DNA from 3 places in the Paenibacillus sp. 19GGS1-52 genome. Region 3 is predicted to be linked to each of the others. Evidence: riboswitches for the same ligand, from Rfam matches in the RefSeq annotation. Region 3 holds a riboswitch; each other region holds the start of a gene.
What was found. Region 3 has a riboswitch for cyclic di-GMP ahead of H1230_RS17835 (polysaccharide lyase family protein). Riboswitches for the same ligand answer to the same signal wherever they lie in the genome.
Positions count from the first base shown of each region.

Region 1: it holds a riboswitch for cyclic di-GMP, as region 3 does, so the genes downstream of both, H1230_RS29110 (transglutaminase-like domain-containing protein) here and H1230_RS17835 (polysaccharide lyase family protein) in region 3, are expected to answer to the same signal.
Region 2: it holds a riboswitch for cyclic di-GMP, as region 3 does, so the genes downstream of both, H1230_RS30880 (anti-repressor SinI family protein) here and H1230_RS17835 (polysaccharide lyase family protein) in region 3, are expected to answer to the same signal.

Region 1 is NZ_CP059724.1:6,343,054-6,346,262, reverse strand. Features, by position in the region: gene H1230_RS29120 (GtrA family protein) at 1-215, shown strand, start outside; gene H1230_RS29115 (class D sortase) at 235-894, shown strand; cyclic di-GMP riboswitch class I at 1,012-1,092, shown strand; cyclic di-GMP riboswitch class I at 1,168-1,248, shown strand; gene H1230_RS29110 (transglutaminase-like domain-containing protein) at 1,263-2,072, shown strand; rRNA gene H1230_RS29105 (16S ribosomal RNA) at 2,473-3,209, shown strand, end outside.
Region 2 is NZ_CP059724.1:6,726,188-6,729,396, forward strand. Features, by position in the region: gene H1230_RS30865 (TasA family protein) at 1-167, shown strand, start outside; gene H1230_RS30870 (TasA family protein) at 226-819, shown strand; gene H1230_RS30875 (helix-turn-helix domain-containing protein) at 997-1,326, shown strand; gene H1230_RS30880 (anti-repressor SinI family protein) at 1,437-1,592, opposite strand; cyclic di-GMP riboswitch class I at 1,620-1,704, opposite strand; gene H1230_RS30885 (2-oxoglutarate dehydrogenase E1 component) at 2,101-3,209, shown strand, end outside.
Region 3 is NZ_CP059724.1:3,820,366-3,823,574, reverse strand. Features, by position in the region: gene H1230_RS17835 (polysaccharide lyase family protein) at 1-1,534, opposite strand, end outside; cyclic di-GMP riboswitch class I at 1,723-1,823, opposite strand; gene H1230_RS17830 (hypothetical protein) at 1,848-2,033, shown strand; gene H1230_RS17825 (flavodoxin family protein) at 2,182-2,952, shown strand; gene H1230_RS17820 (TetR/AcrR family transcriptional regulator) at 2,992-3,209, shown strand, end outside.

The DNA of each region.
Region 1 (3,209 bases), 2.5 Mb from region 3:
CCTTTCGGGACAGTGATCGGGGGAAAAAGGATAGCTTCGACCGAATGCAGTTGCTGAAGTTTATCGTACTGAACCTGATTGTACTGGGAATATCCCTGCTGCTTATGCATTTGTTAACAGATAAACTTGGTATTCAAGTGTTGATCTCGAAGGTATTAGTTACATTCGTCACTGTAATCATCAATTTCTTCGGAAGCCGGAAATGGGTTTTCTAAAAGTAGGGAGGTGAATATCATGCGTAAATTTTCCTATTTAGTCATACTTGCAGGAATACTTGTCATGCTGTTCCCCAAAGCTAATGAATGGTATAACGACTGGCAGCAGCAGAAACTATTAGATGAGGCGGAACAGAGTTATAGTAACAGTGCTCCAGCAACGGTTGACCCTGATCTGAAAAGTAAATATGCTGAGGTAACCCAACTGCTCTCAGAAGAATCTGCATTGGATGAGCAGCCTCCGAGTGATGCTGCTGTAAAGGCGGAACCTGAAGTTGTGCTTGGGGGGAAAGTAATTGCATTAATCGAAATTGATAAGATCAATCTGTTGTTGCCTGTTCTTGAAGGGGCGACGAAAGCCAACATGAAGCACGCAGCTACACATATGAAGGAAACAACTTCTATCGGTCAGATTGGCAATGCCGCAATAGCAGCACATAGAGCCAGAACGACAGGCAGATTGTTTAATAGATTGAATGAGGTTGCAGTAGGAGATATTATCACCGTGAAGACAAGCAAACAAGCGTACAACTATGAAGTATACAAAATTTCTATCGTCGAACCTACGGATGTATCTGTGTTAAACGGGAACAACAAGGACAAGATTCTCACGCTGATCACGTGTGACCCACTAGTAAATCCCACACACCGTCTAATTGTACAAGCCAAACTACCCTAACACACTTAATGTCATAAAATAGAAATTTCCAAAAATTTATTATAAAATTTTGGAAATCTAGCACTATAGGTCTTGAATCTACGCGTAAATATGGTAGTATATAACTATAAAAGCTAAGCACGATAACGGCAAACCTATCGAAAGATAGGGACGCAAAGCTAAAGGGCCTTCCCGTCAGGATGGCAGCCAGCTACCGAATGAAGAGGCTTTTTTTGTTTATTTTTTGTCTAATTCTACCATTATTTCTAGTATGTTTAAGGACAGATAAAGCTTTTACGATAACGGCAAACCTATTGAAAGATAGGGACGCAAAGCTAAAGGGCCTTCCCGTCAGGATGGCAGCCAGCTACCGAAAAGGGGTTTTATCATTGAAGAAATTTTATCTTATGTTATTGGCGATATTTGTAGTGGCTACTTCTGTTCAGATAACTTCAGCTCAAGCTGCTGGCACAGAAACGGGTTGGCTCAATACATCGCAGTTAAACCAAGGCATTATTGGAGTTCAATATGATGTGCCGAAGGACAAACGGATCAAACTTATGATTACCAAAGGCAGCAGCAGCTACACTTATAATCTTTATGCTTCTGGACAAGCTGAAGAATTCCCATTGCAACAAGGTAATGGATCCTATAAAGTCTCAGTTCTTGAGAACATAACGGGTAACAAATACAAAGCTCTATATTCTGAAGTAGTGGACTTATCCTTGAATGATACAAATGCAGTATATTTAAGCTCTGTTCAGAATGTTAAATGGAGTTCTTCTGATAAAGCTATTCTTAAAGCAAAACAACTTACACAAGGCAAAACAACGGATCAAGAGAAGGTTAAAGCAATTTATAATTACATCGTTGCTAATGTGAAATACGATTATTCACTGGCTAACAATGTAACAACTGACTATATCCCTAACATTGATAATACCCTTGCCAGCAAAAAAGGCATTTGCTATGATTACTCTTCATTATTTGCAGCAATGCTACGTAGTGTAGATATACCAGCTAAATTGGTCATGGGAAACTCCACTTATGTTACTCAATACCATGCTTGGAATGAAGTCCTTCTTAATGGCAAATGGGTGACTATTGATACAACAGTAGATGCTGGATTGGTTAAGAGCAATAAAACCGTAGATCTGATTAAGAATTCTACTAAATATACGGCAGTCAAATACTACTAAGAGTAGTTGAATTACTATATGAACAAATAGACAACCAGCTTAATAATTAAGCTGGTTGTTTTTCTTTTGATTAGGGGTTGCTTTTATACTAGTAGATAGGGTATTATAAGTGAGCGCTGTTGGAAGAGCGGACAAGCGAAACACATTGAATTAACAAGAAATAAAAAAAGCTTGCTTTTCTAAACACCGTATGATATATTATAAGAGTTGCTGGTGAGACATTAAACGCCGACAACGAGAACTTGATCTTTGAAAACTGAACAACGAGTGAGTGGGATTTTACGAAAGTAAAATCCAAAAGAAGATGAGTTTCACAGCATTTATGCTGGAGTAAACTTGTCGGTTGAGAATGTAAATTCTCGTCAGAGGTTTCAAAATGAGCAATCGCTCTTTTCAATACAAATTGGAGAGTTTGATCCTGGCTCAGGACGAACGCTGGCGGCATGCCTAATACATGCAAGTCGAGCGGAGTTTTGTTGAAAGCTTGCTTTCAACAGGATTTAGCGGCGGACGGGTGAGTAACACGTAGGCAACCTGCCCCATAGTCTGGGATAACTACCGGAAACGGTAGCTAATACCGGATAATTCCTTTTCCCACCTGGGAAGAGGATGAAAGACGGAGAAATCTGTCGCTGAGGGATGGGCCTGCGGCGCATTAGCTAGTTGGTGGGGTAACGGCTCACCAAGGCGACGATGCGTAGCCGACCTGAGAGGGTGAACGGCCACACTGGGACTGAGACACGGCCCAGACTCCTACGGGAGGCAGCAGTAGGGAATCTTCCGCAATGGGCGCAAGCCTGACGGAGCAATGCCGCGTGAGTGATGAAGGTTTTCGGATCGTAAAGCTCTGTTGCCAGGGAAGAACGTCTTATAGAGTAACTGCTATAAGAGTGACGGTACCTGAGAAGAAAGCCCCGGCTAACTACGTGCCAGCAGCCGCGGTAATACGTAGGGGGCAAGCGTTGTCCGGAATTATTGGGCGTAAAGCGCGCGCAGGCGGCTATTTAAGTCTGGTGTTTAAACCTTGGGCTCAACCTGAGGTCGCACTGGAAACTGGGTGGCTTGAGTACAGAAGAGGAAAGTGGAATTCCACGTGTAGCGGTGAAATGCGTAGATATGTGGAGGAACACCAGTGGC
Region 2 (3,209 bases), 2.9 Mb from region 3:
GTATTTTGGGCGGAGAGAAGTCTGGAATTAGAGCGGGGGACAAAGATACTCTGACCGTACAATTTGCCTTTAGAGAAAATCTCCAGCCACAGAATTATTACCAAGGCGACAAGCTGCAACTGACATGGTCCTTCGAAGCCAGCCAAGGAAAAGGCGTTTATAAATAACTCATATTCAATGATCTTTAGTTACTATTTTACAACAATATAGAGGAGGATTTTTATTATGGGAATCAAGAAAACATTGGGATTAGGCGTAGCATCGGCAGCTTTGGGATTATCGTTAATCGGGGGAGGCACCTTCGCTTACTTCAGCGACACCGCCCAGAGCACAGCAACGTTCGCAGCCGGCACTTTGGATCTCAACACTAATCCAACCGAGATTGTTAACCTCCCAAATCTCAAACCAGGTGACATCGCGGTTCGCAATTTCACCTTGCAGAATAGCGGTTCATTGGATATTAAAGGTCTCAAACTGGTTGCCAATTATACCGTAACTGATGCTAATGGGAATAATTCAACTCAAGATCTGGGTGACCACTTTAAAGTTAAAGTCCTCGATAGCAGCTATGTCAGCGGGAATATCGCGGGCCATGTGATCAGTGAAATCTCACTCAAGTCTTTGAAAGACTTAGGTAACTATGATTTGATAAGCACTGGTGCGCTCCCTAATGGGATCACAAATGGGCAATCCGTCAACTTCAAGGTAGCCTTCGAGTTTGTCGATAACGGGCAGGATCAGAATATTTTCCAAGGTGACGCTCTGGCCCTGACTTGGACATTCAATGCCACACAAGCCATCGGTCCCGAATTGAAATAGTACTGATCTATATCTCTGTAGACTACCGGCAACTCCTAAGCCCAAGAGGCTGGGAATTGCCGGTTTTTCACTCTTTGACCACTCCTAGTTCAGGAACAATCGTCTTTGTCCGTTTTACGGAAATTTGTTATACTATTAACAAAAAGTACGGAGGAGCGTTGTATTGTGCCAGATAATATGGGAGGCCGCATTCACCAGCTCCGACTGGAGAAGAATTTATCCTTATCCGAACTTGCGGACAAGGCCGATGTGGCGAAATCATACTTAAGTAATGTTGAGAGAAATATTCAATCCAACCCCTCCATCCAATTCATTGAAAAAATCGCTGATGCGCTTCAGGTTTCTATTCATGCCCTGCTATATGGCGAGCCCACTGACGCCGAGGAATCCCCTCTGGATTCGGAATGGTTTCGTCTGGTTCAGGAAGCTATGGCCTCAGGGATAAGCAAAAGGGAATTCAAGGAATTTCTGGATTATCAGAAATGGCGCCTGGATCAGAAGGATTGATGAACCTTGTCTGCTTGAGGTTGTATCTATCCAAGCTCTGAACATACAGAAAGAAGCACAACGACATGTCGCTGTGCTTCTTTCTGTATGTAACATTTGTTTATCTAACTCTACTGCATAACACGTAAAGCCTTTTCATCGAAAAACCGACGAATCTCATCAGCCTTGATGCCTGCCTTCTTAGCCGTTAATAACAAATGTACCCATTCTAAATCCAAATCAACTGTCTGCAGTTCTCCGTTTTTCCCCTGGTTGGACTTATCCAAGAAATCTCCTCCTAAGATTTTGCGTCCCCAGGCAGTCCGGCCATCCTAGTATTCCTACCTTAGATCCGAGACTTTGTGCCCCTGCTTTTCAGCAGGTTTACCCTTTACTGGACCCTTTACATGAAAGGATCTGGCTAGAAACTGATTAAGCTGTTATCCGTAACAACATTATGCAATAACATTATATAATAATCCTCAAAAAAAATGTGTCGTTCTCTGGATTATTTTTACTGCGAAATGGGAAAATTATATATCCTATTTTGACGGAACCCTGTCCTAAAATAAAAATCCTAAATATAAAATTGAAAAAGACTAGTTTTGCTGTAGAATTATTGAATACGAGCGAACCATACCGTTTTGCGAACGGATTGGACGAAAGTATGAATTGATTACACGAGCTGAAAGTAGCACAATAGGATGAGGAATGAAACCGCAATCATCGCAGCTCCGATCAACGCCGGCACTAAAGTGACCGGGTGTGGAGTTCATCCGTTAGGAGGATGTATTCATGGCAGTTAAAGAGCCCTATAACGAATCCATTTGGAGTAAGTATTACGGACCCAATTTGGGCTATATCCAAGAAAAATATGAACAGTTTGCGAAAGATCCATTATCAGTAGAAACTAATTACCGCGAGCTTTTTACTATCTCGGGACCCCCTCCCCTGGCACCTGCCACCGAGCAGCCACCACAGGCGGTTATTTCGGGCGATTCCGCATGGCTAAAAAAAGCAGTCAGAGCTTCCAAGCTAATCGCCAATATTCGTATATATGGTCATATGGCCGCTGATATTGACCCGCTCGAACGAGATCATAATGCTATGGAGAAGTGGCTTAACCCTGAAACCTATGAGTTAACCCGCGAGGACCTCATGGCATTGCCTGCCACGCTGATCTGGGAGAATGCGCCCGCAGACGTTCTTACCGGCTGGGACGCCGTTCACCGGATGCGCCAGGTCTATACGCAGACTATTGCTTATGAGTTCGGGCATGTTCACGATGAACGGGAACTGGGTTGGTTGAACCATCAAGCGGAGTCGGCAAGCTCGCCGGCCCCCCTGAACAACACCGAACGCAAGGAACTGCTGAGACGCCTTATTCAAGTAGAGCAATTTGAGACCTTCTTGCATAAAACCTTCGTTGGCCAGAAACGCTTCAGTCTGGAGGGCAATGATGCGCTTGTTCCGATGCTGGACGAAATTGTACGTGCAGCGGCACATGACGGTGCCGAGAACATTCTGATGGGCATGGCCCATCGCGGGCGTCTGAGCGTGCTGGCCCATATTTTGGGCAAGCCTTATGATATTATTTTTTCCGAATTCCACCACTCTCCAAATAAGGAGCTTTTCCCTTCAGAAGGGTCGATGGGTATTAACTATGGCTGGACTGGAGACGTGAAGTATCATCTTGGTGCAGATCGTGCTGTCCGCGAGGGAGAAACCGTCCGTACCCGACTAACACTGGCAAATAACCCGAGTCATTTGGAATTCGTTAATCCTGTCGTTGAAGGCTTTACCCGCGCGGCTCAGGAAGACCGCAGTACACCGGGTCTGCCACAACTTGATACGAACAAAGCCATGGCCGTGCTGATGCATGGAGATGCAGCTTTTCCAGGCGA
Region 3 (3,209 bases):
CAATATCCGCGCGCAGCTCGCGGTCGAAAGCGGCTGCGAACTTGTAGGCTGATGCGCCGAAGCCGCTCGGATCGGCATGCAGATCATTAGCACCTGCCTCAGTCATCATCATTTCCTTGGGCAGCCCTTCTTCCGTACCACCGTTGTAGGTAAGCAGGTTTTCGTTCAGTGCGCCGCCGCGAGCCTGTGTCAATCCGGTCAACGCATAACTGTGGCCGTTCGTCAGATCTGACAAAACTTCGATCGGTTTCCGCTCTTCAGGATTGCGCTCCCAACCGTACGGCGTACCCTTGGTTGGCCAGTATGCCCAGCCGGGTGCCACGATCTTAAGCCACGGGGTTTCCGCTTTTTCTGCCTGTAGAAACTCACCGAGCTCGACGAGAGAAGACTGCGAATGTCCGAATACGCCCGGTTCATTATCCATTTCCAGATAAGAGAAATCCGAGCCGTAATCGGACATGAATTGGCGGTAATAAGTCTTCATGCTTTCGGACATGTGACCGCCTAGCATCTCACTGCTGTTCATAAAATCTGTGCCGAACATACCGACCACTGGCTGCAGATTCATGTCCTTCATCGTCTGCAAATAAGAATCTATGCCATCCTGCCATAATGGCTTCGTATCGGACCATAGACCCGCACGCATCATATTTCCACTGTAGGCAATGCCGAGCCATTTCGTCAAATCTGGAACAAGTCGAGTCACATTGTCGTTGTAATCGAATGAATTGGCGATCGCGGTGCCAAGATTTACATACCGACCGTGGAGCGGTTCAGATGCGGGCGAGGAGAGCGCCGTCAACGACAACTCATCCCACTCGTACCATAGATTTGCATCTCCGGAGCTATTTGCATAGGAGCCGGCATATACCTCAAGCCTCAGCTCGTTCGTGCCGATATTTATCAGCTCATTTGGAATATATAATCTGTATTGGTCACGGTAGGGATAGGCACCACCGCTGCCGGCTGTACCCGCAATCTGGATGAGCCCGGCCAGCCTTCCATTCGCGTACACAGCCATCTGTGGCACAGACATGTACGCGTTCAGTATATGCACGTCGAATTCCATGCCATAAGTGGGCAGCGCATCCATTGTGAAATCGATAGTGAGCGTTTTATTCACACTCGCCTTCATGCCTTTCGGAAATGTCTTCCAGTCACTGTAAACCTCTTTCGTCACAGGTGCGGTGTAAGGCGTGGACATTGCCTTGAAGTCGGAATATTCGGCGGAGCTTCCGTCATGGGTACCAATCGTCCAGACTGTGCCAACTGGGCCGGATGGTTCCTGCAGGCTGTTAGCAGCAGCTCCATATACACTTTCGGTAACGGATTGAGGTGTAGATTCAGCGACCGGCTGCGCGGATGCTAATTCTGCACTGGCGGGGCTGAACGGGCTGCCGATTGCAAGCACTAGTGTTAATAGCAGGGCGATGCATTTGGAGAACAAACGAAAACTGGAGCATGGAGCCATTTGTTTAACTGTTCTTGATAAATTGGGGGCAGGTCGATCGGATCTTTTGCGTTTGGATTTCATAACTAACTCTCCTCGGTTAAAATATCCCTTAACGCCATCACCTTGCTAGGGTACGCAAAGTAACGCCCGGTTTGGGCGGAGGAGGAACAACTTTTTATAAACGGTTTATATTCGTTGAAAAAGCTTTTCCCCCAGAACATCTAATCCATGCACCTGAAACGTACGCAGTGGAACAGACATCCTTTTTTTCCGGCAGCACGGCTGCCACCTTCGTCTTCCACATTGTGGAAACGAAGAAGGCCCTATGGCTTTGCGTCCTTGCCTTTCGACAAGTTTGCCTTTGTCACAATGGGTGAAACGAACAATAGAACGCATGAAACTTAAAATGGGGCGAGAGCGGCAGGCGGCAGATACTGCAAAAAAAAAGCTGCGACTGCTAGGTGGGAGAGTAGGAAGAGGTACGAGAGCGAAGTATGCAGCAGAATGGCAAACGCCATTACAGCTAAATGGATTTGCAGTATTCCTAATTTGTATCGGCGCAGTTGGGCCATTGTATTAGTATCGTAAGTTGAATGAACTTACCGGACTCACTTAATTTGGAATTAATTATGACAAAAGCAGTTGCATATCACAATATGAATGAATATAATAATATTCATTCATAAGATTTGAAGTGAGTGAAATGATCTGTATATGGAGGGACTCCAATGAAAAAAGTTATTGCCTTTATCGGCAATCAACAAAAGCATGCCACCTTCGAGGCAGTTTGTGAATTTGGGGATAATTTAAAAGCTTACGGTGAAATTGACTTTGAGTACTTATTCTTGAAAGACTATCGGCTTGAATATTGCCGTGGCTGCAAACAGTGTTTTGACAAAGGAGAGCAATATTGCCCCTTAACGGATGATCGCGATGTGCTGATTGAAAAGATGAGCAATGCTGACGGAATTATTTTCGCCACCCCCAATTATGCCTTTCATGTATCGGCACCGATGAAGAACCTGCTGGATCGGCTCGCCTTTGTGTTCCATAGACCGCGTTTTTTTGGAAAGACCTTTACGGCTATTGTCAATCAAGGAATCTTTGGAGGCAACTCTATCGTGAAGTACCTAAGTAATATGGGAGAAAATTTCGGATTTCGAGTCACAAAAGGCTGTGTTCTGAACACGTTGGAGCCCAGAAGCGAGGCTGCACAGCAAAAATTTACGAAGGAAATTAAAAAGGCCTCGGCAAGATTTTACAAAGAGCTTATGCACACAACGCCACCGGTTCCTTCCTTTTTCAGGCTGATGATGTTCCGAATATCCCGCACAACTATAAAGTCTACGCTCAATGATAAGTACCTGGATTACCGTCATTACAAAGAACAGGGCTGGTTTGAATCGGACTATTACTATCAGGTTTCCTTAGGGTTCATTAAAAAAACAGTGGGTCACGTGTTTGATCTCATGGGCCATCGAATGGCTAAACGCCTATAATAAATTAGAGCAAGTATAAAGTGAGCGGAGGATTATAAGGTGGAAGATAAAAAAAAGGATATTTTTAATTGCGGGAAAGAATTGTTTAGTTCCAAAGGATTTAAAAAAACCAATGTCTCTGACATTACAAAAGTGGTCGGGATCGGAGTAGGCACATTTTATAATTACTTCCCTTCTAAAGAGGCGTTGTTTCTGGAAATTTTCCTGGAAGAAAACGTGAAACTTAAAAAGAGCATAATGGAAGCCATTGATCTGAA